DNA from 3 places in the Pseudonocardia sediminis genome. Region 1 is predicted to be linked to each of the others. Evidence: riboswitches for the same ligand, from Rfam matches in the RefSeq annotation. Region 1 holds a riboswitch; each other region holds the start of a gene.
The links. A riboswitch is a leader RNA that binds a small molecule or an ion and turns the genes downstream of it on or off. The one in region 1 is predicted to bind S-adenosylmethionine.

Region 1 (10,333 bases):
CGTACGGGACGCGCTCGCCCGGGCGGCGTGAACTCCGGGTGATCAGATCCTCGGCGGTGATCCGCGACGGGGATGTCGTGAATCACCGCCGGAGCGCCGATCACCGGGACCGTGGGCCCGAACCGGCCCGACCCTCACCGGGGTGATCAGAGCTTCGGCCGTGATCTGCGACGGGGATGTCGCCCATCGCATCCGAACCGCTGATCACCGGGGCGGGGCGGGCCCGTCGTGCGCGGAACGGGCGGCGCGCCGCCGACCGGGTCCGGCTCAGCCGGAGACGGCCAGCTCGGTGGTGACCGGGGTGGTGTTGCGGAACAGGTCGAGCACCGGGCAGTGCTCGTCGACCGCGGCGTGGAGCTGCCGGCACCTCTCGGCCGGGGCCGGGCCGTCCGGGGTCACCTCGACACGGACCTCGCCGAAGACGGGGTGGACGCCGTCGTCGAGGCCGGGGTTCGTCGACGGCGAGGGTGTGGCGCCCCGCACGAGGAGGGGACCGCCGGTGCTCATCCCGCGACCGGCACCGCGGCGGTGTCGGTGGAGCGCGCCGGAGCCTCGGTGGGCGCGGCGGCCGGGGCGGCGGCACCCCGGCGCTTGCGCAGCTTCGAGAGCAGGCTCGAGTCCGGGCGGTCGGCCAGGGCCGAGGTGAAGCGGTCGAGGAAGATCGCCACGATGACGACGGCGAGGCCGCCCTCGAACCCGCCCGCGATGTCGAGGTTGGTCACCGCGCTCACCACGACCGACCCGAGGCCCTCGGCCCCGGCCAGCCCGGCGACGACGACCATCGACAGCGCCAGCATGATCACCTGGTTGATGCCGGCCATGATCGACGGCAGCGCCATAGGCAGCTGCACCTCGCGCAGGATCTGGCGGGGGTGCGCACCGAACGCGTGCGCGGCCTCCACCACCTCCGGGTCGACGCCGCGGATGCCCAGCTCGGTCAGGCGCACCGCCGGCGGGATGGAGAAGATCGTCGTCGCGACGACGCCGGGGACCACGCCGATGCCGAAGAAGAACACCGCCGGGATCAGGTAGACGAACACCGGCGTGGTCTGCATCAGGTCCAGCAGCGGCCGCAGCGCGGTGCCGACGGCCTTGCTCCGCGCCGCCCAGATGCCCAGCGGCACACCGATCGCGGTCGCGATCAGCGCCGCGACCAGCACCAGGCCCAGGGTCTCCATGGTCTCCTGCCACAGGTCGAACGAGGAGACCAGCGCGAACCCGACGAGGGTGAACACGGCGAACCCCGCGCCGCGCACGAGCAGCGCGACCACGACCAGGATCACCAGCCACACCCACCACGGCGGGCCGGTGAACACGGCGGTGAGGCCGTCCACGACGACGGTGACGACGGCACCGATGCCGTCGAGCAGGCCACCGGCGACCTGCAGCAGCCAGAGGACGAACGCCTCGACGTAGCTTCCGAGCTCGAACCTGGGCATCAGCCGTTCCCGTTCCGGTCGTGGGTGGACGCGGACAGGGCGTCCTTGGCGTCGGAGTGCGTGGACAGCGCGGCGAGGACGGCGCCGCGCGGGACGACGCCGGTCAGGCGACCGTCGTCGACGACCGCGAGCGGCACGGGGTTGCGCCCGACCGCGTGCAGCAGGTCGATCAGCGGACGGTCCGGCTCGGTCGTGCGGTACTCCTCGACCAGCGCGGAGCGGTCGATGCTCGTGACCCCGGTGCTCGCCGCGTGGCCCAGCCAGTCGTCGCGGACCACGCCGAGGATCCGATGCTCGTCGTCGACGACGTAGGCGCCGGTCGCCTCGGCCTTGCCGAGCCGGACGAGCACGTCGGCGGGCTTCTCGTCGAGCGTCACGGTGATCCGCGGCTCGCGGATGACGTCGGTGGCCGTCAGCACGCGGCTGCGGTCGACGTCGGAGACGAACTCGGCGACGTAGTCGTCGGCGGGCGAGGCCAGGATCTCCGGGCCGGTGCCGACCTGGACCAGGCGGCCGTCCTTGAGCAGCAGGATCCGGTCGCCGAGGAGCATCGCCTCGTTGAGGTCGTGGGTGATGAACACGATCGTCTTGCGCAGCTCGCGCTGCAGCCGGACCAGCAGCTTCTGCATGTCGCGGCGGATCAACGGGTCCAGCGCGGAGTACGGCTCGTCCATCAGCAGGACGTCGGTGTCGCTGGCCAGCGCGCGGGCCAGCCCGACGCGCTGCTGCATGCCGCCGGAGAGCTGGCCGGGGTAGGCGTCGGCACGGTCACCGAGGCCGACCTGCTCCAGCGCCCACTGCGCGGTCCTGCGGCGTTCGGCGGCGCCGACCCCGCGGATCTGCAGCCCGTACTCGGCGTTCTGCGCGACGGTGCGGTGCGGGAGCAGGGCGAAGTGCTGGAACACCATGCTCATGCGCTCGTTGCGCAGCGTGCGCAGGTCGGCGTCGCCGAGCGAGCCGAGGTCGCGGCCGTCCACGTCGATCGTTCCCGAGGTGGGCTCGATCAACCGGTTGAGCAGCCGGACCAGCGTGGACTTGCCGGACCCGGAGAGGCCCATGATCACGAACAGCTCGCCGGGCGCGATGTCGAACGACACGTCGCTCACGGCCAGCGTCGCGCCGGTGCGGGACTGGATCTCCTTGCGGCCGACCCCCTCACCGGCCAGCTTGACGGCCTCGTCGGCGCCGGACCCGGAGCCGAACACCTTCGTCAGGTGGTCGACCCGGATCATCGGGGTCTGCGCCTCACCCTGGGCCTGCGCCCTCACGGCGCCCGACGACCCGTTCGTCGCCGTCTTCTCGTCGACCGTGCTCATGCCGCTGCCCCTACCCACTTGCGGACGAGCTCGGGGTGGCGGGCGACGTAGTCGCGGGCCACCTCCTCGACGTCCTCGTTGTCCAGGTCGACCCGCTTCAACATCTGCTCGACGTCGGGCACCGGCAGCTCGAAGCGCTGCAGCATCGAGACGAACCGCGGGGCCGATGTCTGGAGTTCCTTGCTGGCGGCGGTCCAGGCCGCGTAGTCCGGCATGGCGCAGGCGCCGTCACCGGTGTCGAAGCAGCCGTCCTTCGCCGGCGTCGGTTCGTCGAGCTTGGTCATCTCGAACTCTTCGAACACGTAGTGCGGGTGGTAGAGGTAGACCAGGATCGGCGAGCGCCGCTCGTAGGCCCGGCGCAGCTCGGCGAGCTGCGCGGCCTCGCTGGACGACACCTGCTCCAGGTTGAGCTTGTAGCCGGCGAGACGCTTCGTGTTCTGCTCGGTGGTCAGGAAGCTGGGGTCGGAGTCGATCAGCTTGCCGTCCAGCGCCGCCGCGTAGTCGTTGAGCTGGGTGACGCTCTTCAGGCCGGCCAGCGGCTGGCCCGGCGCCGTCGCGTAGGTCGGCACGTACCAGCCCTGCTCGGCGCCGCCGTAGGTCTGGTGGACCATCTCGATCTTCTCCGCGGCCTTGGCCGCGAGCTTCTTCTGGTTCGGCATAGCGACCTCGGAGAGCAGGTCGACGTCGCCGCGCTGGGCCCCGGCCCACGCCGTCGCCGGGCCCACCTGGATGGTCTTGAACTCGCCCACTCCGAGCCCGGGGTGGCCGGCGACGACCTCGGCGAGGATGGCGTTGGTCAGCTTCGCCGCGCTCCACGGGAACTGTGCGGCCCGGACGGTGACGCTGTCGTTCGCGCCGGACGCGCCGCACGCGGCCAGCGTCGCGACGGCCAGCACCAGCGCGAGGACCAGGCGCACGGTGCGGAGGGGTGGTTTCATCGGGTGAACCTACTGTCCGAAGTCGGTGGTGCGCAGCACCTCGACGCCGAGGGGACCGTCCCCGCGCAGCGTTACGCGGTGCATCACGCGCCGCGCGTCGCCGTAGTCGCGGTTCGCGTAGTGCGCCGTCGAGCGGTTGTCCCACATCGCGACGTCGCCCTCGGCCCACCGGTGCCGGACGATGTGTTCGGGCTTGGTGAGGTGGGCGTAGAACAGGTCCAGCAGGTACCGGCTCTCCGCGTCCGACACCCCGACGATGCGGGTGGTGAAGCCCGGGTTCACGAACAGCGACTTGCGGCCGGTCTCCGGGTGCACCCGGACCACGGGGTGCACGACCGGCTCCAGCATGGTGACCGTCTCGCCCTCCCACTCGCTGCCCTGGCCCTGCTGGCGCTGCAGGAGGCGCTCGCCGAAGTCGCGGAAGCCGTCGTGCTCGGCGGAGAGCTCGTCGGCCAGGCGTTGCACGGCGGGGGAGAGCGAGGCGTAGGCGAGCTCCAGGTCGGCCCAGTTCGTGTCGCCCCCCGAGGGCGGCAACGTGACCGCGCGCAGGATCGAGCCCAGCGGCGGGCGCTTCATGAACGTGACGTCGGTGTGCCAGACGTCGGAGAAGCCGTCGTCGGCGCTGTCGAGGGCGTAGATCTCGGTGTGCGCGTCGTCGATGCCGGGGACGACCGGATGCGACGCCGTCAGCTCCCCGAGCCGGTTGCCCAGGCGCACCTGCGCGTCCGGGTCGAGGGTCTGGCCGCGGAAGAACAGCACCTTGTGCGCCGTGAGCGCGGCACGCACGTCGGCGACGACCGTGTCGTCGGCGGTGGCCAGGTCGAGGCCGTGCACGAGCGCGCCGAAGCCGGGGCCGAGCGGCTCCAGGTCGAGCGAGCCGGTTCGCGGACCGGAAGCGGACAGGGTGGCGCTGGACATGGAGGCTCCTCGGACGTGCGGGCAGACGTGACCCGGGTCGGACACACGACTCCCGCGGGATCGGACGGGGGAGGGGTCGCCGTCGGCAGGATCCGGACGGCGGGCGTCAACGACAGGTGTAGCCCGCGGTCCTCATGAGGTCGACGTGACGACGGCACGTCAGGTTCCGGGCGCCGGGCATCCGTTGATCCTGTGCAGGCGAGCGCTGTGAGTCAACCCTCGTGGGGTCGATCACGCTGCGCCGCAGCGTTGCGTACCCACCGGACCGGCCAGGCCGAGCGGGTCGGCGTCGCGCGGGTCCGGGGTCGGCGCCCACCGGCCGTCGACGACGGCGTAGTCCCAGCGGGGCCCCTCGGCGACGAGCGCGGTCAGGGCGGAGAGGAGACGGTCGACGTCCTCGGCGGTGCTGCCCAGGCCGAGGCTGGCGCGCACGGCGTTCCCGTCGCCGGCCCCGTCCCCGCCGTCGGCGAGCCGGGCCAGCAGCGGGTGCGCGCAGAAGCGGCCGTCCCGGACCCCGATCCCGTGCTCGGCCGACAGGTACGCCGCGACCAGCCCGGCCGGGACGCCGTCGACGACGAAGCTCGCGACCGCCACCCGGTCCGGGGAGTCGTTCCAGATGCGCAGCGACGTGACGCCGTCGATCGCGTCGAGCCCGTCGGTGAGGCGGGTGAGCAGGGCGCGTTCGTGGGCGGGGGCGACCTCGTCCAGCAGGGGTGCGAGGGTCCGGCAGGCCGCCGCGAGCGCGGCGGCGCCGAGGACGTTCGGGGTGCCGGCCTCGTGCCGGTGCGGAGCGGGCGCCCACGCGGCCTCGGCGGTCGTCCCGTGGATGCCGACGTGGGCGACGGCACCGCCGCCGGCCAGGTGCGGCGCGGCCTCGTCGAGCCAGTCCCGGCGCCCGACGAGGGCGCCCGTGCCGTAGGGCGCGTAGAGCTTGTGCCCGGACAGGGCCACGTAGTCCGCGCCCCAGGCGGCGAGGTCGATGCGGCGGTGCGGTGCGGTCTGCGCGGCGTCGACGACGACGCGGGTGCCGTAGGCGTGGGCGATGTCGACGACCTGCGCGATCGGGAGCGTCTCGCCGGTGACGTTGGAGGCACCGGTGACGGCGAGCAGCGCGAAGGAGCCGCGGGCCAGCGCGTCGTCGACGGCGGCGAGCGTCGCGTCGACGCCGGCGCGGGCCGCGATCACCCGCGAACCGGGCCGGGACTGCCAGGGCAGCAGGTTCGCGTGGTGCTCCACGTCGAGGGTCAGCACCGGGCCGGGGACGCAGGAGGCGAGCAGGTTCAACGAGTCCGTGGTGTGGCGGGTGAACACCGTGACGTCGCCCGGGCGGGCGCCGACGAACTCCGCGACGGTCGTCCGGGCCGCCTCCAGCACGCGGGTGCACACCTGGGAGGCGTAGCCGGCGCCGCGGTGGACGCTCGCGTACCAGGGAAGCAGGGCGTTCACCTCGTCGGCGACGGCCTGCAGGGCGGGCGCGCTCGCGGCGACGTCGAGGTTGGCGTAGCGCACGCAGCGGCCGTCGACGAGCGGGACCTGCAGGTCGGCTCCGACGACGGAGGGAAGGTCCACGGCGGTCGCGGCGGGGGCGGTGGCAAGGGCGTGGGACATGGCGGTTCCTCGGGTCGATCAGGACCCTCAGACGTGCCGACGGGTCCGCGCTTGCCGCACGCGGGTGTCGCGCCGGCCCGGTCCTCACCCGGAGCACCCCACCGCGGAGGAGGGTTGCCGGCCAGCGAGCCGGGGCTTGACGCTGGCGCTCATGACCTGGCGGTGAAGTTACGAGCGCGTGATCGCCGATGTCAAGTGCGTGGGGCCGGGGCGTCGCGCATCACGTTCTTCATCGGAAGTGTTGACAGGCGACGGGAGTGGCTACCTAGAGTCGTGTCAGTACCCGATCACGGGTGCGCACCATCCAGAGCGGCCGAGAGACCTGGCTCGTCGACGCCGCAGCAACCCCCCGCATCCCGCGGGTGCGGGTGCTCACGCCGGGACCGATGGGGGGATCGATGAACGGAAACGCGGTGCGCGTGCCGTCCGTCGACCGCGCCTCCTTCCACGGGCGCTGCCGTCGTCACGTGGATCTCCTGCGCGTCACCAGCGCGGCCTGTCCGGCCTGACCGCCCCGGACCGGCCCCACCACCCGCAGTAGGCGGCGCCCCGCGCGCCGCAGGAAGCGGTCACCACCCATGTCCACTTCGGACCACCTTCGTCTCGCCGTCGCGCTGAGCGACGCCGGATGGCACCCCGCCGCCTGGCGCGAGGCCGACGCCCGCCCCGGTGAGCTGTTCACCGCCCGTTACTGGGCCGACCTCGCGGCGATCGCCGAGCGCGGCCTGCTCGACCTGATCACGATCGAGGACGGGTTCGGACTGCAGTCGACCGATCACCTCGCGGAGTCCGACCGGCGCACCGACCAGGTGCGCGGGCGGCTCGACGCGCATCTCGTCGCGGCCCTGCTCGCGCCCCTGACCAGCAGGATCGGACTCGTCCCCACCGTCACCACGACGCACACCGAGCCGTTCCACGTCGCGAACGCGCTCGCCACGCTCGACCACGACAGCCTCGGCCGCGCCGGGTGGCGGGTGCAGGTCTCGGCCCGCGCCGACGAGGCGCGCCACCTCGGGCGTCGCGCCCTGCCCGGCGTCCGCCGCGAGCACCTGGACACCCCGGAGACCGCCCGGGTCGTGCAGGAGCTCTTCGACGAGGCCGCGGACGCCGTCGAGGTCGCGCGCCGGCTCTGGGACAGCTGGGAGGACGACGCGGAGATCCGCGACGACGCCACCAACCGCTTCGTCGACCGGGACAAGCTGCACTACATCGACTTCTCCGGGGACCACTTCGACGTCCGCGGGCCCGCGATCACCCCGCGCCCGCCGCAGGGGCATCCGCTGGTCACCGTGCTCGCGCACCGCGAGGTGCCCTACCGCCTCGCCGCCCGCTCCGCCGACGTCGTGTTCGTGACCCCGCAGGACGTGGACGACGTCGCGTCGGTGATCGGTGACGTGCGCGCCGCGGAAGCGGCGGTCGGACGAGAGGGGGAGCCGCTGCGGATCCTCGGCGACCTGGTGGTCCTGCTCGACCACACGCAGGCCGCGGCGCAGGAGCGCCTGGCCCGCCTCGACGCCCGCGACCCGCTGCGCTCCGACGCCGCGATCCTCGCCACCACCCCGTCCGACCTGGCCGACCTGCTGGTCGCCTGGCACGAGGCCGGCCTCGACGGCTTCCGCCTGCGCCCGGGCGTCCTCCCCGACGACCTGAACGCAATCGCCGACGCGCTCGTCCCCGAGCTGCAGCGCCGCGGCGCGTTCCGCACCGCCTACGACGACACCACCCTGCGCGAGCGGTTCGGGCTCTCCCGCCCGGCCAGTCGCTACGCCACCGCCGGGAGCACCGCATGACCCGCAAGCAGATCATCCTCGGGGCGTACTTCCCCGGCGTGAACCACGACACCGTCTGGAGCGACCCCGCCTCCGGGAGCCACATCGACTTCGCCTCGTTCGCGCACTGGGCCCGCACCGCCGAGCGCGGCAAGCTGGACCTGCTGTTCCTCGCCGAGGGCCTGCGCCTGCGCGACCGCGGGGGCGCGATCTTCGACCAGGACGTCGTCGGGCGTCCGGACACGTTCACCGTGCTCGCCTCGCTGGCCGCGATCACCTCGCACATCGGCCTGGCCGGGACGATCAACTCCACCTACAACGAGCCCTACGAGCTGGCGCGCAAGTTCGCGACGCTGGACCTGCTCTCCGGCGGCCGCGCCGCCTGGAACGTCGTGACCAGCTCGGACGCCGACACCGGCGAGAACTTCCGGCGCGGCGGGTTCCTCGGGCACCACCAGCGCTACTCCCGGGCCCGCGAGACGCTCGAGCTCGTCCGCCGGCTGTGGGACTCCTGGGGTTCCGACGCGGTCGTCGCCGACAAGGACGCCGCCCGGTTCCTGCGCGACGGCGACGTCGGGGACTTCGCGTTCTCCGGCGAGCAGTTCGACGTCTCCGGCCGGTTCACCACCCCGCGCAGCCCGCAGGGGCACCCGGTGATCCTGCAGGCCGGGGAGTCGCCGTCCGGCCGGGACTTCGCCGCCGCGCACTCGGACGCGATCTTCTCCCGCTACCAGAAGTTCGACGAGGCCAAGGCGTTCTACGACGACGTCAAGTCCCGCGTCGCGAAGGCCGGCCGCAACCCCGACGAGGTGAAGATCCTCCCGTCGGCCGCGGTCGTCCTCGGCGACACCCTCGACGAGGCCCGGGACCGCCACGCCGAGATCCACCACCGCCAGGTGGACCCGCAGACCGCGATCGTCCTGGCCGAGATGGTCTGGAACCGCGACCTGTCCCGCGTCGACCCGGACGGCCCGGTGCCCGACCTCGACCCCACCCCGGACGCGCCCAAGTGGATCCGCGGGCGTGCTCCGCTGACCCAGGACGCACACGCCACCGCGGCCGCCTGGCGCGAGCTGGGCCGGGAGAAGAACCTGAGCCTGCGAGAGGTGGTCAAGCACGTGTTCGATCGCGCCGTGTTCGTCGGGACGCCGGAGTCGGTGGCCGACGAGATCGACCGCTACGTCCGCGACGGGGCCACCGACGGCTTCATCGTCGGCTCGCACGTGAGCCCGTCCGGGCTCGACGAGTTCGTCGACCGGGTCGTGCCGCGGCTCGTCGACCGCGGGGTGTTCCGCTCGGAGTACGCCGGCGCCACGCTGCGCGACAACCTCGGCCTCGCTCCACCCGCGCGGTTCGGCGAGCCTCGCCGGCACGACTCGTCGGTGGCGTCGTGAAGCGGGGATGCGCCGTCGCGGCCCTCGCCACGACCGCCGCGCTGACGCTGTCCGCGTGCGGCTCGGGCAGCGGGGGCGCGGGCGCCGACGCGGGCCCGCCCCGTCCCGGCGGGACGCTGACGTTCGCCGTCTCCAGCGACCAGGGATGCGCCGACCCGCAGCAGGTGACCAGCAACGACTCCGTCTACTCGGTCCGCCAGATCGTCGACTCGCTGACCGACCAGGACCCGGCCACCGGTGACATCAAGCCCTGGCTGGCCACCAGCTGGAAGGTCAACGCCGACGCCACGTCCTACGACTTCACGCTGCGCCCGGGCGTCACGTTCAGCGACGGGACGACGCTCGACGCGAACGCGGTCAAGGCCAACCTCGACCGGGTGCCGAAGATCGGGGCCCGGGGGAGCCTGCCCAAGGGCTACCTCTCCGGCTACCAGGGCACCACGGTGACGAGCCCGACGACGTTCACCGTCCGGTTCGCCCAGCCCAACGTGCAGTTCCTGCAGGCCACGTCCACGTACAGCCTCGGGATCCTGGCGCCGTCGAGCGTCGCGAAGACCGACGACGAGCGCTGCACCGGCGTCATCGGGTCCGGCCCGTTCGTGCTGGAGAGCTACACCAAGAACGACTCCACGGTCCTGACCAAGCGTGCCGGGTACGACTGGGGCTCGTCGCTGTTCACCCACCCCGGCGAGGCCTACCTCGACCGGGCCGAGTTCCGCGTCGTGCCCGAGTCCGGCGTGCGCACCGGCAGCCTGCAGTCCGGTGAGGTCGACGCGATCGCGAGCATCGGCCCGCAGGACGAGGCGCCGTTGAGCGGGGCCGGGGTCGACCTGCCCGCCCGGGCCAACCCCGGCCTGCCGTTCGGGATCGCGTTCAACCAGGCGAGCCCGCTCGGCAGCGACCCGGCGGTGCGCGAGGCCGTCTCGCTCGGGATCAACCGGCCCGAGGTCG
Region 2 (10,333 bases), 4.3 Mb from region 1:
CTGTGAGGTGCGATCGGTGCCACGGGTGGCACCGATCGTCACCCACAGATCGATCATGACGGCGCCGGCGAGGACATCGGGAGCTGCCGGTCCACGCGAGGAGCCGGGCGGGGACGGGCCCGTCGGAGCACACTCGCTCCATGGCGACGGTCCGCACGGCCTCCCGCGCGGTGCTCGTCGTCGCGGCGTTCCTGGCCGTGGCCGCGGCGTGCAGCCGGCTGTCCGCCACGGAGGCTCCCGAGCCGGCGCCGGCGGGCGGGCCCACCGCGGTCGACGCGGCGTTCGTCCAGCACATGCTGCCGCACCACCGGCGGGCGATCGAGGTCGGTGAGCTGGCCGCGGCCCGGGGCACCGACCCTCGCGTGCGGGCCTTCGGGCGGCGGATCGTCGCCGAGCAGACACCCGAGGAGCAGCGGCTCACCAGCTGGGTCACCGAGCTCGGCCTCACCCCGCAGTCCGGGGACGCGACGGCGGCCGCCGGCTGGATCGACGATGCGACGCTCGCCCGTCTGACGGCGGCACCGGCGGCGGAGTTCGACCGCGACGTGCTGCTGGCGTCGGCCGACAGCGAGACGGGGGCCGCGGAGATGTCGCGCCTCGAGCTCGACGGTGGGACGTTCGGCCCGGCCCGCGAGCTGGCGACGTCGATCTCCACCGCGCCCACCGGCGAACTCCCGGAGCTGCGCCGCCTGGCCGCCGACCTGCCGGGATCGTGAGCGCGCTCAGGCCGGCGGGAGCCCGATCGTCCAGCCGGTGACGTCACGCAGGGCGATCTGCCAGCAGGCGGGTTCCTGGTAGGCGGGCACCGCGTTGTGCACGGGCGCGATCAGGGCGTCGGTGAAGTAGATCCAGTGGATGTCCTTCATCGGGATGTCCCGGCCGGGGGTGTCGTCGTTGCGCTCCTCGGCCATCTGGTCGAACATCGAGGCCATCGCCTGGGCGGACTCGTTGTGCGGGTCGTCCCGGGTCAGGTCGCGCAGCTGCTCGCCGAGACGGTGAAGCCAGGCCGTCGGGTGCACGGCGTTGCCGAACACGAGCCCGGCCGATGTGGCCACCGTCAGCGGGACGCTGTTGCCCTCGTCGCGGTAGGCGATGGAGAGCACCGACTGGAGGTAGCTCGGTGCGCTCAGCTCCGGGATCGTGACGACGCGTTGGGCGTCGGTCATTCCTGCCGGGCTGTCCGCATTCACCGTCATGCACTCACGGTAGGCAGCCGTTGCGCCGGGAGATACCGCCACCTGTCGGTGCGACGAGAATCGATCAGAGCAGGGACGGCCAGGTGAGCGCCGCCCCGCCCCAGGTCGCGCCCCCGCCGAACGCGGAGAGCACGACCCTGTCGCCCCCACGGAGCGTGGCCGCGGCCTGCGACAACGCCAGCGGGATCGACGCGGCGGCGGTGTTGCCGACGTGTTCGAGGTTGCTCACCGCCCGCTCGCGCGGCAGCCCGAGCCGGTCGCAGACGGCGTCCAGGATCCGCTGGTTGGCCTGGTGCCCGACGAACCGGTCGACGTCGCCGACGCCCCAGCCCACCCGGTCCATGACGGTCCGCGCGGACTCGGTCATCCGCGCCACCGCCTGCCGGTAGACAGCCTGGCCCTGCATCGCGAACGGGGTCGCCGCGTCCGGGACGATGATCAGGTCTTCGCCGTCACCGTCGCTGCCCATCTCCAGGGCCAGCACCTCGCCCGCCTCGCCCGGGGTCCCGGCGCGGAGGACGACCGCCCCGGCTCCGTCGCCGAACAGGAACGCCGTGGCCCGGTCCTCGGGGTCGACGAGCGTGGAGAACGTGTCCGCCGCGATCAGCAGCACCGAGCCGGCCTGCCCGGCGGTGATCATCGCGCTCGCGGTGGCCAGGCCGTAGAGGAAGCCGGAGCACACGGCGTTGAGGTCGAAGGCGGGCACGGTGCCGAGCCCGATCCGGGTCGCCACCGCCGGTGCCGTGGCCGGGACCGGGTGGTCCGGGGTGCTCGTGGCCACGACGACCATGTCCACCGCCGAGACCCCGGCCGACTTCAGGGCGAGCGTCCCGGCCTCGACGGCCAGGTCGGAGGTGCTCGTCCCGCCCCGGACGATGTGACGTGACCCGATACCGCTGCGTGTCCGGATCCACTCGTCGGTGGTGTCCAGACGTGCAGCGAGGTCGTGGTTCGTCACGACGTCCGGTGGCAGGCTGTGACCGATGCCGGTCAGTACGGCCGCGCGAGATGGCATGTACGGGACCCGCGTCCTGTCGTAGGTGTGAACCCACTGTAGTTCGCGGTGCGGTTACCGCCCGGTTCGATTTCAGGACGTGACGAGTCTCGTGCTCACCGTGGGCGGCGCCCGGAACAGGTCCAGCACCGGGCATCGCGCGTCGACCTCGGCGAGGAGCCGGACGTAGTCCTCCGCCGGCGCCGGTCCCTGCGGGTGGACCGCGATCCGGACGTCGTCGAGGCCGGGCCGGACGGTGCCCTCCAGTCCGAAGAACCCACGGACGTCGAGCTCGCCCTCGACGTCCACGCGGACGTCGTCGAGCGGGATCCCGAGAGCCGAGGCCTGGTACCGGTACGTCGCGATCTGCGACGAGACCAGCGCGGCCAGCGCCAGCTCGACCGGGTTCAGCGATCCGCCCAGGTCGACGGGCTCGTCGGGCGCGCCGGACTCGCGCCGGATCCGGACGCCGTCGGCACCGGAGCCGGTGGCGAGGAACGAGATCCGGGCGTTGGCCGCGTCCTGGTCGATCTCGGCGACGGCGGCGTCGAGCAGGGTCGCCGGGTCGACGACGGGGGCGCTCATCGATCGTCCTCCGGCTGCTCGACCACGGTCAGGTGCGGGGTGCGGGCGAGCGCCCGGCGGGCCATCGCGAGCTCCTGCGCGACCTCGGCGGTGATCAGCTCGGCGTGCAGGCCCCGATCCTCCGGGGAGTGCGGGGCGAGCGCACGGTGACGGGCGACGAGCGCCTCGAGGCTGTCGAGCAGGCGGTCGCCGACGGCCGAGCGGCGCTGGGACCGGGACGGTGCGGGCGTGCGGAGTGGGGCGGTGGCAGGTGTGGACATGCGGATGCTCCGGAAGGTGCGAGGGATCGGGACGCGTCGGCGGCCACGGGGCCGCGAGGCATCACCGACAGAGCGCCGCTCCGGTCCGGCAGAGGTCGACGTGGCGACGCCTGCACCAGATCGACTTCGACCACACCGACACCGCGAGGGCGTCGTTCGCCGGGGTCTTCACGTCGGTCTCCCATCGGTCCCGGCGGTAGCACCCACGTGTGCGGGTTGCTGCGGCGTCGTCGATCCGGGTCTCTCGGCCGCTCAGGATGGCAAGTCCCCAGCAAACCCGGTGCGGAGGCGGAGTGTCAAGGAGACGGTGGCCGGGCCACGTCACTCCCCTGACGACGAACGGACCGCCAGGGGCCTGGCGCATCACTCGTCTGCCGAGTTGGTGACGGTGGGCGATGAAGAGCCGAGGTCGTACTCCTCCGATCGTGGTGATCATGACCACCGCCGGGATAGTCTGCTGCCGTTCCGGCCGAACCGATCTTCCCCACGGCCCGCGACGTCCCGGCCCGGTGTCCCCCGCACCGAGCGGCCGGCCCCCACCCCGGGAGTCCCATGACCCTGCCGCAGGGCACCCGGCCCGGTCGGCGACCGCCCGGGCCGCCCGTCGTGGCGGGGCTGCTGGCCGGGACCGCGGTCGCGGTGGTCGGGCTCGGTCTGCTCTCGATCCAGGTCGCCGAGTCGCGGACGGGGCTGCGGGCCTGGTGGCCGGGGGTCGCCCCGGCGACGGTGGCGGTCGCGGTGGCCGCGGGCGGGTGCGGGCGGTGGCGCGCGCCGTCCGGTGCCCGCCGGGCCGCCCTGATGGCGGCGGTCCTGCTCACGGTGGGGGTCGCCGGGGCGGTGCTGCGGCTGCTGGTCGGTCGCCCGCCGGAGGTGGTCGTCGGGTGGGCGCTCGGGGACGTCGTGCAGGCGGCCACCGCCGGGCTCCTGCTCGCGGGACGGTTGCGTCTGCGCTCGCTCCCCGACCTGGGGCGGCTGCTGCTCGCGGCGGCGGCCGGCGCGCTCGTCGCGGCGGCCGTCATGACCCCGACCGCGCCGCCGCCGCTGTCCGACGAGCCCGTGCAGCTGTTCTGGTCGCTCGTCGCGTCGCGGTCGGCGGCGGTCCTGCTGCTGGTGCCGCTGGTGATGGCGTTTCCGCCGCGCCGCCGGCGGCGCCACCCGGCCGAGGCCGCCGGCCTGTGGGTGCTCGCGGTCGGGACGACCGTCGCGGCGTTCGCCCCGGGCCAGACCTGGCCGCTGGCGTTCCTGCCGCTGGCCGTCCTGGTCGGGACCGGGCTGCGGCTCGGCCCCCGGACCGTCGGCTGGCAGGTGCTGGTGGTCGGGCTGCTGGTGGCGCTACTGACGGTGCACGGCGGCGGCCCGTTCGCGGCCGCGGCCGTCTCGTCCCCGTACGCACCGCTCGCCCTGGTCCAGACGTTCCTCGTGGTGTGCGTGTTCGCCGTGCTCGTGGTGACGCTGACGGTGGCCCAGCGCGACGCCGCCCTGCGCGCACTCGCCGACCGGCTGGAGTTCGACCGGGCCGTCCTGGAGACCGTCGACGCCGGGGTCCTGGCCTGCGACGCCGACGGCCGGATCGTGCTGCGCAACCCGGCGCACCGCAGGATCACCGGCGTCGCCGACGACGAGCCGGTCGACCCGGACGTCCTGGCGCAGCGCCTGTCGGTGTCCGAACCGGACGGTCCCGTCCCGCCGTCGCGGACGCCGTTGCGTCGCGCCCTGGCCGGGGAGGTCCTGACCGGACTGCAGCTGCGGATCGAGCCGCCGGGCGAGCCGCACCACCAGGTCGTCGCGCACGCCCGCCCGATCACCGCGGGCGACGGACGCCTGCTGGGGGCCGTCGCCACGTTCACCGACGTCACCGGGGAACGCGTCGTGCAGGCCCGGCTGCAGGCCGCCGTCACGTTCCAGGACGCGGTCCTCGCGGCCAGCCCGGACATCATCTTCATCGCCGACGCCGGCACCCACGCCGTCCTCTGGGCCTCGCGCTCGGTGGAGACGATGCTCGGGTTCACCCCGGAGCAGGTGCTCGACCTCGACCGCCGCGACGGGCCCAGCCTGGTGCACCCGGAGGACCGCCCCGCGCTGCACGCCGCGAACGAGGCCGCGACCCGCCTGCTCGACGGCGACGTCCAGCCGCTGCGGGTGCGGGTGCGCGACGGGTCCGGGAGCCACCGTTGGCTCTCCCGCCGGGTCACCCCCTTCACCCGGGACCCGCAGGGACGGGTCACCGAGCTGCTCGGCGTCTCCCGCGACATCACCGACGTCGTCGAGTCCGAGCAGCGGATGGCCCACGCCGCCACCCACGATCCGCTGACCGGGCTGGTCAACCGGCGCGCGCTCGGCGACCGGCTGACCGAGGTGATCGACCGGGCCCGCGACGGAGCGCAGACACCGGTGCTGTTCTGCGACCTCGACGGGTTCAAGACCGTCAACGACACGCACGGGCACGCCGCGGGCGACGCGCTCCTGGTCGTGACGGCGCAGCGGATCGCCGGGGTGCTGCGCGGCGGCGACACGCTGGCCCGCACCGGCGGGGACGAGTTCGTGGTCGTGCTGGAAGCGCCGCCCCGCGAGCGCGACGGTGCCCGCAGCGCCGCGGACTCGGCGGCGGAGGCGTTGCGCCGCGCCCGCAGCGTGGCCCGGCGGATCGCCGAGTCGCTGGCGCAGCCGATGGACGTCCACGGCACGCTGCACGTCGTCACGGTCTCGATCGGGATCGCGCTGGCCCGCCGCGGGCTCGACGCCGAGGCGGTCCTGCGCGACGCGGACACCGCGATGTACCGGGCGAAGTCCGCCGGACGCAACCGCCACCACGTCTACGAGGTCGCCCCGCCGGAACGGGGTCTCCCGCGCGGGCGCGAGTGAGCCCGTCTCACCAGCCGGCGTCGACCCTCCGGGGGAGGTCGACCGTCCCGACGCGCTGCCCGGGAACGGCGACGGTGGGCACCGCGGCAGGGACGGTGACGACGTCGAACAGGGCACCCACACCACCGGGACCGACGCCGTCGCAGTCCTCGCTCACGGTGCCCCGGGTGCCGGTGTGCCCGCGCAACAGCGCGTGCACGGCGTCGGCGCTGCCGATCTGACCGAAGTCGCCGCGGTAGTGGTAGGCCAGCAGCACCCCGCCGGGGCGCAGCCGCTCCAGCAGGCGGGCCACCCCGACCCGCAGCGTCACCGGCTCCCAGTAGTAGAGGACGTCGGTGCAGACGATCAGGTCGAACGTGCCCTCGGGCATCGCGCCGGGCAGCGTGCGGGTCTCGAACGTCGCCGACGGCACCCGGGTGCGGGCGCGCGCCACGGCCGCGTCGCTGATGTCGACGCCGACGAGCTCGTCGGTCACCCCGGCCAGGCGCTCGCTGAGGTCGCCCTCGCCGCAGCCGACCTCGAGCACCCGCCCGAAGCGCCGTCCGGCCAGCGCGTCGAGGACCCGGTCGTACTTCTGCTGCTCGTAGGCGTTCCCGTCGATCCCGTAGGGGTTCGCGCTGCGGTAGAGGCGGTCGTGGCAGCCCTTGCCCCAGCCCGGCTGCCAGATCCAGGCCGTGCCCGCCCATCGCGGGTCGGCGTCGTCGCGCCCGGCCCGGGCCAGCGCCCGCACCGGGGTGGCGGCGGCCCGCACGGACCCGCTGAGCGTCCGGCGGACGGCCCGCCGGGCGAGGTCGACGGGAGAGGTACGGGGCGGGGAGCCGGCCATCGAGGTCTCCTGGAGGGATGTCGGGGGACGGTCACCGGCCGTCCTGCGTCATCCCCTCATCGAGTCGATCTCGTCGTCCCGTTACGGGTTCCGAGCGCCGATCGTCCGAATCGGTGAACCGTGGTCTACTTGATCCCGCGTGCCGCCTTCTCCTCGCCGAGGCGCAGGACCTGGACCTGGTCGCCGATCTGCAGGTAGTCGAAGTAGCCCTTGGCCTGGGCGTCCGGCACGTGGATGCAGCCCGCCGAGGAGCGGTTCGGGTCACCGCTGTGGAAGGCGATCCCGCCGTCGTTGAAGAACACCGACCACGGCATGGGCGCGGGGTCGCCGTTGGGCAGCCGCGACTCCTGGCTCTTGTGGTCGGCCTCCTTGCGGTAGACCCGCAGCGAGTGGCCGATCGGGGTCTCCTGGCCGTTGCCGCCCGAGGAGATCTTGATCGGGCCGCTCATGATCTTGCCGTCCTTGAACAGCCAGGACTGCTGGGAGTCGAGGTCGACGCAGGCCTTCGCCGTCGCGGTGCAGGGGGTCCCGGCGACCAGCGGCTCGGCGCGGTTCTTCTCCGCCGCCGGTGAGTCCGCGGCGGCCGAGCCGGCCAGCGCCACGCCGGCCGCGGCGACCAGACTGAGCACGCCCGCGACCACCCGGCGGTTGAGTCGGGTGCCTGCCTGCCGATTGCTGCTCATTGCTAGCGCTCCTCGCCGTTCGCGCGACGCCCACCGGGGAGGAGTGGGCGGTCTGCGGGTCTCGTCCGTAGGACGTCCGGACCCCGCGCGGGGTTGCGTCGTGAAAGTGATCAATATTCGGCTGCGTGACCGCTCCGTCGCGGTCCGTCACAGTTGAAGTCCGCCCTACAGTCTGCACCGGCCCGCGGCTGGACCGTACGGCGGGGGAGGCTGCGTCCGAATGCTCACGATCGTGCATCCGTCACCCGGAAGCGGGATCATCCCCACCACTGCGTGTGGCTCTCGCAAAGGTCGGGTGGGGAATGAGTGGGATCCGGGGCGTGCTCGGCGCCGTGGGGTTGCTGGTGGCGACCGTCGTGGTCGCCGGAACGGTCGGCGCGGGAGGCGGTGCGGCACCCGTCACGGCTTCGGCCGTCGCCGCCCCTCCCGCCCCACCGCAGCCCGTCCGGGCGGTGCCGGTCCCCGCCGTCGGGGCGTCGGGGGTGGACCCGTCCGGCCCGGCCTCGGTGACGGTCTACGACGGTCGGATCACCGCGCTGACCCTCACCGGCGACGACCGCCGTCGCGTCCCCGGCTCGCTCTCGCCGGACGGGCGGTCCTGGACCACGACGGCCCCGCTCGGCTATGCCCGGACCTACACCTGGTCGGGCTCGGCGACCGGCGACGACGGGCGCCCGCTGGCGCTGCGCGGCACGTTCCGCACCAGCGTCCCGGAGCAGCTGCGCGCGGCCCGGTTCAGCATCGCCGACGGCACCACGGTGGGGGTCGCGGCGCCGGTCGTGCTGCAGTTCGACGGGCCGGTGCGCGACCGCGCCGCGGTGCAGCGGGCGCTGACGATCCGGATGTCACAGCCCAACGAGGGCGCGTGGGCCTGGCTGCCCGACACCGCCGACGGGTCCCGGATCCACTTCCGGCCGAAGACGTACTGGCGCAGCGGGACCGTCGTCGACGTCCGGGCGGACCTGTTCGGCGTGGACATGGGCGGCGGGACGTTCGGCGCCGCGGACCTGACCAACCACCTCGTCGTCGGCCGCAACCAGGTCACGAAGGCCGACGCCAAGGCGCGCAGGATCGTCGTCTACCGGGACGGGAAGCCGATCATGACCGCACCGGCCAGCTTCGGGATGGGCGACGACCTGAACCTGGTCACCCGGGCCGGCACGCACGTGGTGACGAACAAGGACCCGGAGAAGTACCTGTCCAACCCGGCCTACGGCTACGCGAACATCTACGTGCGGTGGGCGGTGCGGATCAACAACAACGGTGAGTTCGTGCACTTCAACCCGCTCACCCTGGACGCGATCGGCCAGCAGAACCTCACCCACGGCTGCATCAACATCAACGAGAGGAACGCGAAGGCCTTCTACGACGCGACGCTGATCGGCGACCCGGTCGAGGTCACCGGCAGCCCGGTGACGCTGTCCGCGGCCGACGGCGACCTCTACGACTGGACGATCCCCTGGGCGAGGTGGACCGCGATGTCGGCCGCGCGGTAGGCCCGCACAGGCGGGTCACATGATCACCACACGGGGAGGCCAGGGCCGCCCGGCAACCTCACCGGTGGGCCGACGGGACCGGGAGGCCCCGGTGGCGGACCCCGGCGGCACGCCGCCCGGCGCGTCCGCCACGCAGGACGGCCCAGAGCGGCACCACGACGTCCGGGACCTGATCCCGGGTACTCAGCTCGCGTCGGCGCGGCGGCGGGCACCCGGCCCGATGGTGCTGCGGACCCGGTCGTCCGGCCCGATCCGGTGCCCGTGCTCGCACACCGTCTCCAGGTGCACCGCCCCGCCGCAGCCGTCGTGCTCGGCGACGATCGGCGGGGCGTCGGAGCGGTGCCGGTCGCCGTAGGCGAGCAGGGCCAGCAGCACCGGCCGCAGGTCCTGCCCGGCGGGGGTGAGCCGGTACTCCTTGCGGGTGCGACGCCCGGGCTCGCGGTAGTCGACCGCGTGCACCATGCCGGCCTCGACCAGCCCGGTGAGCCGTCGGGTGAGCACGTTGCGGGCGATGCCCAGGTGCGCCACCAGGTCGTCGAAGCGGCGGACGCCGTGCAGCAGGTCGCGCACGACCAGCACCGTCCACGGGTCGCCGAGCACGTCCATCGTCCGGGCGATCGAGCACGCGCTGCTGTCGAGCTCGCGCCACGGCGTCCCGGCCGGGACGCCGGAGTCCGGGGCCTCGGACCATGGCACCTCGGAACCCGGTTCGCGGACAGGCTCGGTCATGGTTACAGGCTACGCATCCGACGCCGCCGGGACCGGGTCCGCGCTGCCCGCGGCCCGTCCCACCGCGCGCCCGGTGACGGCCAGCGCCCCGGCCAGCACGGCGGTCAGCACCCCGGCGGCGACCAGCATCACCCAGCCGTCGCGCATCGCGGGCAGGTCGGTCCCGGTCCCGCCCGCGGTGCCCAGGACGAGGACGAGCAACGCGATCCCGAGCACGGCACCGACCTGCCGGGCGGTGTTGATCAGCGACGACCCCGACCCCCACTGCCGCGCGGGCAGCACGGCCCCGACCGCGCCGGACAGCGACGGCAGGATCAGCCCCACCCCGAGCCCGGTCAGGAGCTGGCCGGGCAGCATCCCGAGCAGATAGTCCGGCGACGGGCCCAGTCGCAGCGCCCACCACAGCGGCCCGAGTGCGAACGCGAGCCCGCCCGCCGCGGCGACGGCGCCGATCCCGAACCGCCCGACCAGCCACCCGCTGCCCCGCGCGACCACGACGACGACCAGCGGCCCCGCCGCCAGTGCCAGCCCGGCCCGTTGCTCGGAGTAGGACCAGGTCCCGGTCAGGAACAGCACGTTGACGAACAGCATCGCGGCGAACCCGGCGGTGAACACGAGCATCGCGAGCCCGGACAGCGCGATCGCCGGCACCCGCAGCACGTCGAGGTCCAGGGCCGGGACGGGGTGGCGTCGCGAGCGCCG
Region 3 (10,333 bases), 2.9 Mb from region 1:
TTGCCTGGACCGCCTCGGCGTGCAGGGGATCGCGCTGCTCGTGCTCAGCCACCTGCACGCCGACCACATCGGCGGCATCAACGGCGCCCTGCGCGACCGTCCGACCTCCGCCGTCGCCGTCGGGCCGGTCCGCGAGCCCCGCTGGGGCCTGCAGAAGGTGGCTGCAGCGGCGGCCACCGCCGGTGCGCCGCTGGTCGGGCTCGCGGCCGGGCGGTCACTGACCTGGCCGGCGCTGCGGATCGACGTACTCGGCCCGCTGCACCCCTCGGAGTACGTCGACCCCGACGACGGCACCGCGGTCAACGACGGCTCGCTGGTGCTGCGCGCGCAGACCCCGGCCGGGAGCGTGCTGCTCACCGGCGACGTGGAGCTGGAGTCGCAGGGCGACCTGCTGAACGCCGGCGTCCCGCTGCAGGCCGACGTTCTCAAGATGCCGCACCACGGCAGCCGCTACAGCTCCGTGCCGTTCCTCAACGCCGTGCGCCCGCGCGCTGCGCTGGTCAGCGTCGGTGCCGGCAACACCTACCGGCATCCGAACCCCGGGATGATGGACGCCCTGACCGGCGCCGGGGTCGTCGTCGCCCGCACCGACCAGTCCGGCGACGTCGCCGTCACCGCCGCGGAGGACTCCGACGGCGACGGCCGCCCGGAGATGGCCCTCGTCGCCCGCGGCGACCCGCAGCCCGCTCCCCGCCGGTCCGGTGGCAGATGACCGCCACCGGACGCGGGAGCGCCCGGCCGGAACGGGTCCGGCCGGGCGCTCCCGTGAGTCGTGCTCGGCGTGGCTCAGGCCAGGTGGGCCAGGGCCTCGCGGACGGCCTTGCTGGTCGACGGCACGGTCGCGGTCGGGCCGACCTCGCCGGACACGGCGTCGAGCGTCTTGAGTCCGTCACCGGTGATCAGCAGGACGGTCTCGGCGTCGGGGTCGATCTTCCCGGCCTCGATCAGCTTCTTCGCGGTCGCGACGGTGACCCCGCCCGCGGTCTCGGCGAACACGCCCTCGGTCTGCGCGAGCAGGCGGATGCCCTCGACCACCTCGGCGTCGGTCACGTGCCCGACCGAACCCCCGGTGCGGCGCACCGAGTCCAGCACGTACGGGCCGTCGGCCGGGTTGCCGATGGCCAGCGAGCGGGCGATCGTGTCCGGCTTGACCGGCTGGATCACGTCGTGACCGGCCTCGAACGCGGTCGCGACCGGCGAGCAGCCCGTGGCCTGTGCACCGAACACGGTGTAGGGGGTCGGCTCGACGAGCCCGAGCTTGCCGAACTCCTGGAAGCCCTTGTCGACCTTGGTCAGCTGCGACCCGGACGCCACCGGCACCACGATCTGCTGCGGCAGGCGCCAGCCGAGCTGCTCGGCGACCTCGTAGCCCAGCGTCTTGGAGCCCTCGGCGTAGTAGGGGCGGACGTTGACGTTGACGAACGCCCACTCCTCGTGCTCGGCCGCGAGCTCGGTGGCGAGGCGGTTGACGTCGTCGTAGTTGCCGTCGACGGCGAGCAGCGTGCCGCCGTACACGGCGGTCGTCGTGATCTTGGCCTGCTCCAGCGAGGACGGGATCAGCACGACCGAATCCCACCCGGCGCGGGCCGCGGCGGCGGCGACGGCGTTGGCCAGGTTCCCGGTCGAGGGGCAGCACAGGACCGTGAAGCCCAGCTCACGGGCAGCGGCCAGGGCGACGGCGACGACGCGGTCCTTGAACGAGTGCGTCGGGTTGCCGGTGTCGTCCTTGACCCAGAGCTTGCGCACGCCCAGCGCGGCGGCGAGCCGGTCGGCCTGGATCAGTCGGGTCAGGCCGGGCTCGGTGTTCGGGTGCTCGGCGACCGTGGTGGGCACCGGCAGCAGGTCCTTGTAGCGCCAGATCGACTTCGGGCCGGCCTCGATGGAGGCGCGGGTGACGTTCGGGAAGTCGTAGGCCACCTCGAGCGGGCCGAAACATCGCGGGCACGCGAACTCGGCGGCGAGGGGGACTTCGTGGCCGCATTCGCGGCAGCTGAGAGCACGAGCGGGGCCCAGGTCGTAGCTGGTGGCCGTCTCGTGGGCAGCAGTGAGTGTCACGTGATCTCCTCATCTGTCCCGCACTGTGCGGGCCGGAGTTGGCACCGTGTTCGTCGACGTCCGGTCACGTGGAGACGTGATCGGGCGGATCGTCGTGCGACGTCGGTTGCCGGGGCTTCAACGGGCCGTTCCCTCTGCCCCTCTGGATGAGCCATATGCAGTTGTGACCACCCGTGATCACACGGAGGCAGCTTGACACTACGACACCGCCGACGACGTTTTCCAGTCGAGAACACCGAACGGGATCCGGGTCACCCGATGTCGGTGTGGTGGGCCACCATGGTCACGTGAGCCCCGCGGCACGTGACGACGGCCCTCCCGCGCAGCTCCAGCTCGTCGTCGGCGAGGAGGAGCTGCTGGCCGAACGCGCCGTCGAGGACATCGTGCGGCGGTGCCGGACGCAGGACCCGGACGTCGAGCTGCGGCGGATCCGCACCTCCGACATCGCCCCGGGCGAGCTGGCCGGCCTGCTCAGCCCGTCGCTGTTCGCCGAGGCGCGGGTGATCGTGCTGATGGCCGCGCACGAGGCGAACAAGGACCTCACCGCGGCCATCGCCGCCTATGCGAAGGACCCCGCGCCGGGGATCGTGCTGGTCGCCCAGCACGCGGGCGGTGCGCGTGGCAAGGCCGTGGTCGACCTGATGCGCAAGGCCGGGGCGGAGACGACCGACTGCGCCCGGATCACCCGCCCCGAGCAGCGGGCGGACTTCGTGCGCGCGGAGGTGCGGAGGCACGGCGGCAGCATCACCCCGGACGCGGTCCCGGTGCTGGTCGAGGCCGTGGGGTCGGACCTGCGCGAGCTCGCCGCCGCGGCCGGTCAGCTGGTGGCCGACACCGGCGGACGGGTCGACGAGCACGGCGTGCGGCAGTACTACCGCGGGCGCGCCGAGTCGACCGGCTTCGCCGTCGCCGACGCCACGATCGCGGGGGACCGCCCGGGCGCGCTGGAGGCCCTGCGCTGGGCACTCGTGATCGGCACCCCGCACGTGCTGATCGCCGACGCCCTGGCCGACGCGGTCCGCACGCTGGCCAAGGTCGGCTCGGCCGGTCGCGGGGACCCGAACCGCCTCGCCGGGGAGCTGGGCATGCCGCCCTGGAAGATCCGCAAGGCCCAGGGCCAGGTCCGCGCCTGGCGTCCGGAGACCCTCGCGGTCGCCGTCGCCGCCACCGCGAGGGTCAACGCCGACGTGAAGGGCGCCTCCCCGGACCCCGCCTACGCCCTGGAACGCGCCGTCCTCGCCGTCCTGGACGCCCGCGCCACCCGCTGATCCGGGAGCTCGGCCCTCGCCTCCGGCGGACCGCCGGGTGCGCCTCGGTCGCGCATCCAGGATCGGCACCACGCCGTTCGCGCTCGGGCACCACGCCGCGCGCGCCCGTCATGCAGACGCGCGCCCGGCGTCGTCGAGCGATCGCGGCCGCGCCCGCGGAACGACGCGGAACGCGCAGTGGAAGACCCGGCGCGCGGCTGGGCAGGGGAACCGGCCGCATGTGCTGGGCAGGGGACCGTCCGCAGGTGGCGGCCCCGGAAACACGACGACGGCGCTGCCCCACGGGAGTGGGCAGCGCCGTCGTCGGGACGTGCGTGAGGGGTTACCTCAGGCGTCGACCTTGTTCAGCCGCTGGGCCATGGCCGACTTGCGGTTGGCGGCCTGGTTGCGGTGGATGACGCCCTTGCCGGCCGCCTTGTCCAGGGCCTTCGCGGCCTTGCGCTGCAGCTCCGGGGCGTTCTCGTCGCCCGAGGCGGCGGCCTCGCGGAAGCGGCGGATCGCGGTCTTGACCGACGACTTGACCGCCTTGTTGCGCTCGCGGCGCTTCTCGTTGGTCTTGACCCGCTTGATCTGGGACTTGATGTTGGCCACGCGTCTGCCTCTGGTCTTCCTGCCTGGTGAGTTCGGCTTTGCTCGAGTTCGTCGTCCGGCTCCGGCGAGGCCGAACGGACAACCGTTCCGGGCGAGCACGCCGAGCGCTCAGCGAGCAATGTTATCCCCCGCCACCGGGTCGTCTCGACCGGGGTGCGGCGGCACCGGGACGGAACCGTCGGGGGCCGTCCCTACGATCATCGCCATGACGGTGGTGTTCGTGCACGGCAACCCCGAGACCGCGGACGTCTGGGGTCCGCTCGTCGAACGTCTGGAGGGCCGCGACGTCGTCCTGCTCTCCCCACCCGGGTTCGGCGCGCCCGTCCCGGACGGCTTCTCCGCGACGATGGACGGCTACCGCGACTGGCTGGTCGCCGAGCTCGAGGAGCTGCGGGCGAGCAGCGGGGCGCCGGTGGACCTGGTCGGGCACGACTGGGGCGGCGGGCACGTCGTCAACGTCGCGATGGCCCGTCCGGACCTGCTGCGCAGCTGGGTCAGCGACATCGTCGGGGTGTTCGACGAGGACTACGTCTGGCACGACCTCGCGCAGGCCTGGCAGACCCCGGAGACCGGCGAGGCGGCGGTCGCGCAGATGGTCGGCGCGCCGGCGGCCGACGCGGCTGCGCGCCTGAGCAGCCGGGGCATGGAGGGCGGGGTGGCCGAGAAGGTCGCCGCCGGGATGAACGCCGCGATGGGGGAGTGCATCCTGACCCTCTACCGCTCGGCCGCGCAGCCCGCCGTCGCACGCCGCGGCGCGGAGCTGGAGAAGGCCGCCGCCCGGCCGGGCCTGTCGCTGCTGGCCACCGAGGACCACATGGTCGGCACCGACCCGCAGCGCCGCCGTGCGGCCGAGCGGGCAGGCGCCCGCACCGTGGTGCTGGAGGGCCTGGGCCACTGGTGGATGACCCAGGACCCGCAGCGTGGCGCGGACGTCCTCACCCGCTTCTGGGATGCGCTGTAGCGCTCAGAACACGCGGTAGGGCAGGAACTTCCCGTTGAGGGTGATCACGCAGCGGTCGCCCTTCGGGTCCTCGACGCGCTGGAGGTCCAGCTCGAAGTCGATCGCGGAGACGATGCCGTCGCCGAACTCCTCGCGGACCAGCTCGGAGATGGTGCCGCCGTAGACCTGCACCATCTCGGTGAGGCGGTAGACGAGCGGGTCGCTGGTGTCGACGGCGTCGGCGCCCCGCTGCGGGGGCAGGGTCAGGGCCTCCACGACGTCGGCGTCGAGGTCGAGCACGGACCCGGCGGACTCGGCCTGCTCCTGCGTGAGGGTCTGCTGCCCGAGCAGGGCCGAGGTCGTCCACTCGGTGGACTTCCCGACCGCTTCGGCGATCTTCTCCCAGCGCAGGCCGAGACGCTTCTTCGCCAGCAGGACGGTGCGGGCGGCCTGGGCGCGGTCGGGGGTCGGGAACGAGGCGACGGACACGGGAACCTCCGGAGGTGGACGCCGGCCGGGCCGGAACCGGGCCGGGCGCAAAGGGGTCGGGACGGGCTCGCGGCGACGCTGCCTCGACACCGACCGGCGGCACGTCCTCGACGTCCGGCCGGAGTCGTGGACCGATCGTGGCCCACCGGCGCGGACGCGACAACGGGAGCGGCCCGGCGACCTCCACACGGCCGGTGATCCCCGGTCCCACGGCTGACCCGGGCCCGTCCCGGCCGACGTGGGACGATGGGGTAGACCCCACGCGAATGGATTTCTGAGTGACGACGTACGCCGACCGCACGTTCACGCCGCCGGAGCGCATCCGGAACTTCTGCATCATCGCCCACATCGACCACGGCAAGTCGACGCTGGCCGACCGCATGTTGCAGGTGACCGGCGTGCTGGAGGCGCGCAACTACCGCGCTCAGTACCTCGACCGCATGGACATCGAGCGCGAGCGCGGCATCACGATCAAGGCGCAGAACGTCCGGCTGCCCTGGACGGTGAAGGACGAGAACGGCCGCGAGCAGGAGACCGTTCTGCACCTGATCGACACCCCCGGCCACGTCGACTTCACCTACGAGGTCTCGCGTGCGCTGGAGGCCTGCGAGGGCGCGATCCTGCTGGTCGACGCCGCGCAGGGGATCGAGGCGCAGACCCTGGCCAACCTCTACCTGGCCATGGAGAAGGACCTCACGATCATCCCGGTCCTGAACAAGATCGACCTGCCGGCCGCGGACCCGGACCGCTACGCGGCCGAGATCTCCCACATCATCGGGTGCGAGCCGACCGACGTCCTGCGCGTCAGCGCGAAGACCGGTGACGGCGTCGAGGCGCTGCTCGACGAGGTCGTCCGCCTGGTCCCGGCGCCGGTCGGCGACCCGGACGGCCCCGCTCGCGCGATGATCTTCGACTCGGTCTACGACACCTACCGCGGCGTCGTGACCTACGTCCGCGTCGTCGACGGCACCCTGAAGCCGCGCGAGCGGATCAAGATGATGTCCACCGGCGCGGTGCACGAGCTGCTCGAGATCGGCATCGTCTCCCCGGACCAGAAGCCCTCCGACGGCCTCGGCGTCGGCGAGGTGGGCTACCTGATCACCGGTGTGAAGGACGTCCGCCAGTCCAAGGTCGGCGACACGGTGACCTCGCAGCGCAACAGCGCCACGACGCCGCTCACCGGCTACCGCGAGCCCCGTCCGATGGTCTACTCCGGGCTGTTCCCGGTGGACGGCTCGCAGTACCCGGACCTGCGCGACGCGCTCGACAAGCTGCTGCTCAACGACGCCGCGCTCACCTACGAGCCGGAGACCTCGGCCGCGCTCGGGTTCGGCTTCCGCTGCGGCTTCCTGGGCCTGCTGCACATGGAGATCACCCGGGACCGCCTCGAGCGTGAGTACGACCTGGACCTGATCTCGACCGCGCCGAACGTCGTCTACCGGGTCGTCACCGACGACGGCAACGACCTGACCGTGACCAACCCGTCGGACTGGCCCGCGGGCAAGGTCGGCGAGGTCTACGAGCCGGTCGTCAAGATCACGATCTTGGCGCCGTCGGAGTTCGTCGGCACGATCATGGAGCTGTGCCAGAGCCGGCGCGGCGTGCTCGGCGGGATGGACTACCTGTCCGAGACCCGGGTCGAGCTGCGCTACACGATGCCGCTCGGTGAGATCATCTTCGACTTCTTCGACGCCCTGAAGTCGCGCACCCGCGGCTACGCCAGCCTCGACTACGAGGAGGCCGGCGACCAGGTGGCTGACCTGGTGAAGGTCGACATCCTGCTGCAGGGCGAGGCCGTGGACGCGTTCTCGGCGATCGTGCACAAGGACTTCGCCTACAACTACGGCACGACGATGGCCTCGAAGCTGCGTGAGCTGATCCCGCGTCAGAACTTCGAGGTGCCGATCCAGGCGGCGGTCGGTGCGCGGATCATCGCCCGGGAGACGATCCGGGCGATCCGCAAGGACGTGCTCGCCAAGTGCTACGGCGGCGACATCAGCCGGAAGCGCAAGCTGCTGGAGAAGCAGAAGGAGGGCAAGAAGCGGATGAAGACGATCGGGCGGGTCGACGTCCCGCAGGAGGCCTTCGTGGCCGCGCTGTCCACCGGTGGCGGACAGGCGAGCGAGAAGCCGAAGAAGTAGGGGAGGGGCGGGGGCCGGTCACGGCCGGTCCCCGCCGGGGTGTCAGCTGCGGTGCGAGCGCGGGCCGGGGATGCCCCCGCCGGGCACCGTGGAGACGTGCTCGGCCACCGGCCGGGTGCCGGTGCGCGGGCCGAGCATGCGCTGCACGCGGCCGCACACGGACTCGACGACGCCGCGGCCCTCGGCGGCGAGGTGCACCACCACCCGGCGTCGGTCCAGCGGGTCCGCGGACCGGTAGGCCAGCCGCAGGCTGACCAGGCGGTCGACGATCCGGGTGGCGGTCGGGGCGGGGAGCGCGGTGTGGCCGGCGATCTCGCCCATGCTGCGGCCGGTGCCGCGGGCGAGCATCAGCAGCACGCGCCAGCCGTCGCGGCTGACGTCCGCCGCGGCGGGGTTCGTGGACAGGGCGGTGGCCACAGCGTGGTCGACGCGATCCAGGAACTCGACGACACCTGCGGCTCCAGGCGCCGGCGCGGTCGAGACCGCACCCGGCGCCCGGCGACTGTAGGGCTCAGACACGATGACGGACTGTACTTGTCATCTGTCCGAAATCCGAAGGTGTCCTGCGGAAATCGTGCTGCAGCGCCGGACGGTCGTCACACTGCGCTGACGAACAGTGCGCCGACCAGCGATTTCGTGGACCGACACCGCCATCACGACTACATCACACCCCGATCTCGTAACGGATCAGTGCAGGTGCTCGATCCGCACGCTTCCTCTCAGCGGGTAAGGACGATCTTCCCGGCCGTCTTCCCGTCCAGCATCGCGGCGAAGGCGTCCTTGGCCTGGTCCATCGGCACCTCGGTCCCGATCTCCGGGGCGATCCCGGCGGTGGCGACGAACGACATCAGGTTGGCGAGCTCCTCGCGGGTGCCCATCGTCGACCCGACGACGCGCAGCTGCAGGAAGAACAGCCGCTGCAGGTCCGCACCGGGGTTCGGGCCGCTGGTGGAGCCGCAGATGACGATGATCCCGCCCGGCTTGAGGGCGCGCATCGAGTGCGACCAGGTGGCCTCGCCGACACTCTCGAACACCGCGTCGACCTTCTCGGGCAGCTTCTGGCCGGACTCGAACGTGGCGTGCGCGCCCAGCCGCTCGGCCAGCGCGCGCTTCTCCTCGTCGCGCCCGGTGACCCAGACCCGCATGCCGGCCGCGCGGCCGAGCTGGACCAGGGCGGTGGAGACGCCTCCGGAGGCGCCCTGCACGAGCATCGTCTGCCCGGGCGTCAGGCCGGACTTGGTGAACAGCATCCGGTAGGCGGTGAGCCACGCGGTGCCCAGCACGGCACCCTGGGCGGCCGTCATGCCCTCGGGTCGCGGGATCGCGTTGCGCTTCGGGACGACGACGGTGTCGGCCATCGCGCCCTGGTGGCGCTCGGTCAGCAGGGTGCGCTTCGGGTCGAGCGTCTCGTCACCCTTCCAGTCCGGGTCACCGATGATCGAGTGCAGGACGACGTCGGTGCCGTCGGCGGTCGTGCCGGCCCCGTCGCAGCCGAGGATCATCGGGAACTGGTCGGGCTTGATGCCGACGCCGCGCAGGGTCCAGAGGTCGTGCATGTTGAGGCTGGCGGCGTTGACGTTCACGCTGACCCAGCCCTCGGGGACCTCGGGTTCGGGGCGCTCGCCCACCACGAGGGAGTCGAGCGGGGCATCGGCGTTGGGCTCACTGGCATACACGGCGAACATGGGTCCGAACCTAGCCAATCCCGAGGATGGGTACCGTGTGGGACGTGCGCGGCATCGTCGACGGGTGGGACGCCTTCGAGCTGTGGGTCACCCAGCTCGCGTTCCCGTTCCAGGTGGTCCTGGTGATCGTCGTGCTGCTGCCGTTGTGCGCCGTCGTCGCGACGCTGGTGGACCGCGTCACCGAGAGGTTCGACACGTCCTCCGCGGAGCGTGCCCCCTCCACCCCGCCGCCGGGGGACGACATCTCCTAGGTCGTTCCGGCCAGGGCGCCCAGCACCTCCGACGTCCCGGCGTCGACCAGCACGGTGGCCAGCGGGTCACCGCGGGTCTCGCCCCGGTTCACGATGACGACCGGCACCCCGTGCTTGGCGGCGTGCTTGACGAACCGCAGCCCGGACATGACGGTCAGCGAGGAGCCGGCGACGAGCAGCGCGCCGTCGTCCGGGGCGAGCCCGTCGACGAGGGCGTAGGAGCGGGCGACCCGGTCGCGGGGCACGTTCTCGCCGAAGAACACGACGTGCGGCTTGAGCCGGCCGCCGCATCCGGAGCAGGGTGCGATCCGGAACCCGTCGGTGGCCTCCAGCGCGGCGTCGCCGTCGGGGGCGGACTCCACCTCGGCGCTGATCGACTCGGTGAAACCGGGGTTCAGGGCCGCGAGCCGGGTCTGCAGGTCGTCGCGATGACCGATGTCCCGGCAGTCGAGGCAGATCACCTCGTCGATCCGGCCGTGCAGGTCGATGACGTCGCGGTGCCCGGCCTCGGAGTGCAGGCCGTCGACGTTCTGGGTGATCAGCCCGTCCAGGACGCCCGCGCGTTCCAGGGCGGCGAGCGCGCGGTGCCCGGGGTTGGGCTCGGCCCGTCGCATCCGCGCCCAGCCGACGTGGCTGCGCGCCCAGTAGCGCCGCTGCGCCGCCTCGCCGGAGACGAACTCGGAGTAGGTCATCGGGCGCCGGGGCGGCGAGTCCGGGCCGCGGTAGTCGGGAATACCGGAGTCGGTGCTCAGCCCGGCCCCGGTGAGCGCGACGATCCGGCGGCCGGCGAGCAGGTCGAGCGCGCGCGTCCCTGCCGAGGTGTCGCCGAGGGTGGTCACGGCGTCCAGGGTAGGCGTGCCGGGCCGGTGTCGCGTTCCTTCAATATCCCGCGCGCGGGCGGCGGCAGGATCAG

Region 2: linked by a shared signal. The riboswitch ahead of EV383_RS29285 (hypothetical protein) and the one ahead of EV383_RS09030 (aminotransferase class V-fold PLP-dependent enzyme) in region 1 are both predicted to bind S-adenosylmethionine.
Region 3: linked by a shared signal. The riboswitch ahead of thrC (threonine synthase) and the one ahead of EV383_RS09030 (aminotransferase class V-fold PLP-dependent enzyme) in region 1 are both predicted to bind S-adenosylmethionine.

The regions. Positions count from the first base shown of each region.
Region 1 is NZ_SHKL01000001.1:1,904,646-1,914,978, forward strand. It holds gene EV383_RS09000 (DUF559 domain-containing protein) at 1-31, shown strand, start outside; gene EV383_RS09005 (OsmC family protein) at 268-507, opposite strand; gene EV383_RS09010 (ABC transporter permease) at 504-1,439, opposite strand; gene EV383_RS09015 (quaternary amine ABC transporter ATP-binding protein) at 1,439-2,755, opposite strand; gene EV383_RS09020 (glycine betaine ABC transporter substrate-binding protein) at 2,752-3,693, opposite strand; gene EV383_RS09025 (TauD/TfdA dioxygenase family protein) at 3,703-4,611, opposite strand; gene EV383_RS09030 (aminotransferase class V-fold PLP-dependent enzyme) at 4,843-6,219, opposite strand; SAM riboswitch class IV at 6,262-6,376, opposite strand; SAM riboswitch class I at 6,517-6,612, shown strand; gene EV383_RS09040 (LLM class flavin-dependent oxidoreductase) at 6,798-8,009, shown strand; gene EV383_RS09045 (NtaA/DmoA family FMN-dependent monooxygenase) at 8,006-9,382, shown strand; gene EV383_RS09050 (ABC transporter substrate-binding protein) at 9,379-10,333, shown strand, end outside.
Region 2 is NZ_SHKL01000001.1:6,245,412-6,255,744, reverse strand. It holds gene EV383_RS29305 (DUF305 domain-containing protein) at 141-716, shown strand; gene EV383_RS29300 (hypothetical protein) at 723-1,196, opposite strand; gene EV383_RS29295 (beta-ketoacyl-ACP synthase III) at 1,261-2,211, opposite strand; gene EV383_RS29290 (OsmC family protein) at 2,284-2,775, opposite strand; gene EV383_RS29285 (hypothetical protein) at 2,772-3,035, opposite strand; SAM riboswitch class I at 3,214-3,299, opposite strand; gene EV383_RS29280 (diguanylate cyclase domain-containing protein) at 3,588-5,897, shown strand; gene EV383_RS29275 (class I SAM-dependent DNA methyltransferase) at 5,905-6,723, opposite strand; gene EV383_RS29270 (L,D-transpeptidase) at 6,849-7,406, opposite strand; gene EV383_RS29265 (L,D-transpeptidase) at 7,709-8,902, shown strand; gene EV383_RS29260 (winged helix-turn-helix transcriptional regulator) at 9,086-9,631, opposite strand; gene EV383_RS29255 (MFS transporter) at 9,641-10,333, opposite strand, start outside.
Region 3 is NZ_SHKL01000001.1:4,803,007-4,813,339, reverse strand. It holds gene EV383_RS22525 (DNA internalization-related competence protein ComEC/Rec2) at 1-712, shown strand, start outside; gene thrC (threonine synthase) at 787-2,055, opposite strand; SAM riboswitch class I at 2,062-2,208, opposite strand; gene holA (DNA polymerase III subunit delta) at 2,343-3,323, shown strand; gene rpsT (30S ribosomal protein S20) at 3,651-3,914, opposite strand; gene EV383_RS22505 (alpha/beta fold hydrolase) at 4,120-4,875, shown strand; gene cynS (cyanase) at 4,879-5,343, opposite strand; gene lepA (translation elongation factor 4) at 5,622-7,484, shown strand; gene EV383_RS31800 (MarR family winged helix-turn-helix transcriptional regulator) at 7,527-8,003, opposite strand; gene EV383_RS22485 (quinone oxidoreductase family protein) at 8,204-9,169, opposite strand; gene EV383_RS22480 (hypothetical protein) at 9,196-9,420, shown strand; gene EV383_RS22475 (NAD-dependent protein deacetylase) at 9,417-10,259, opposite strand.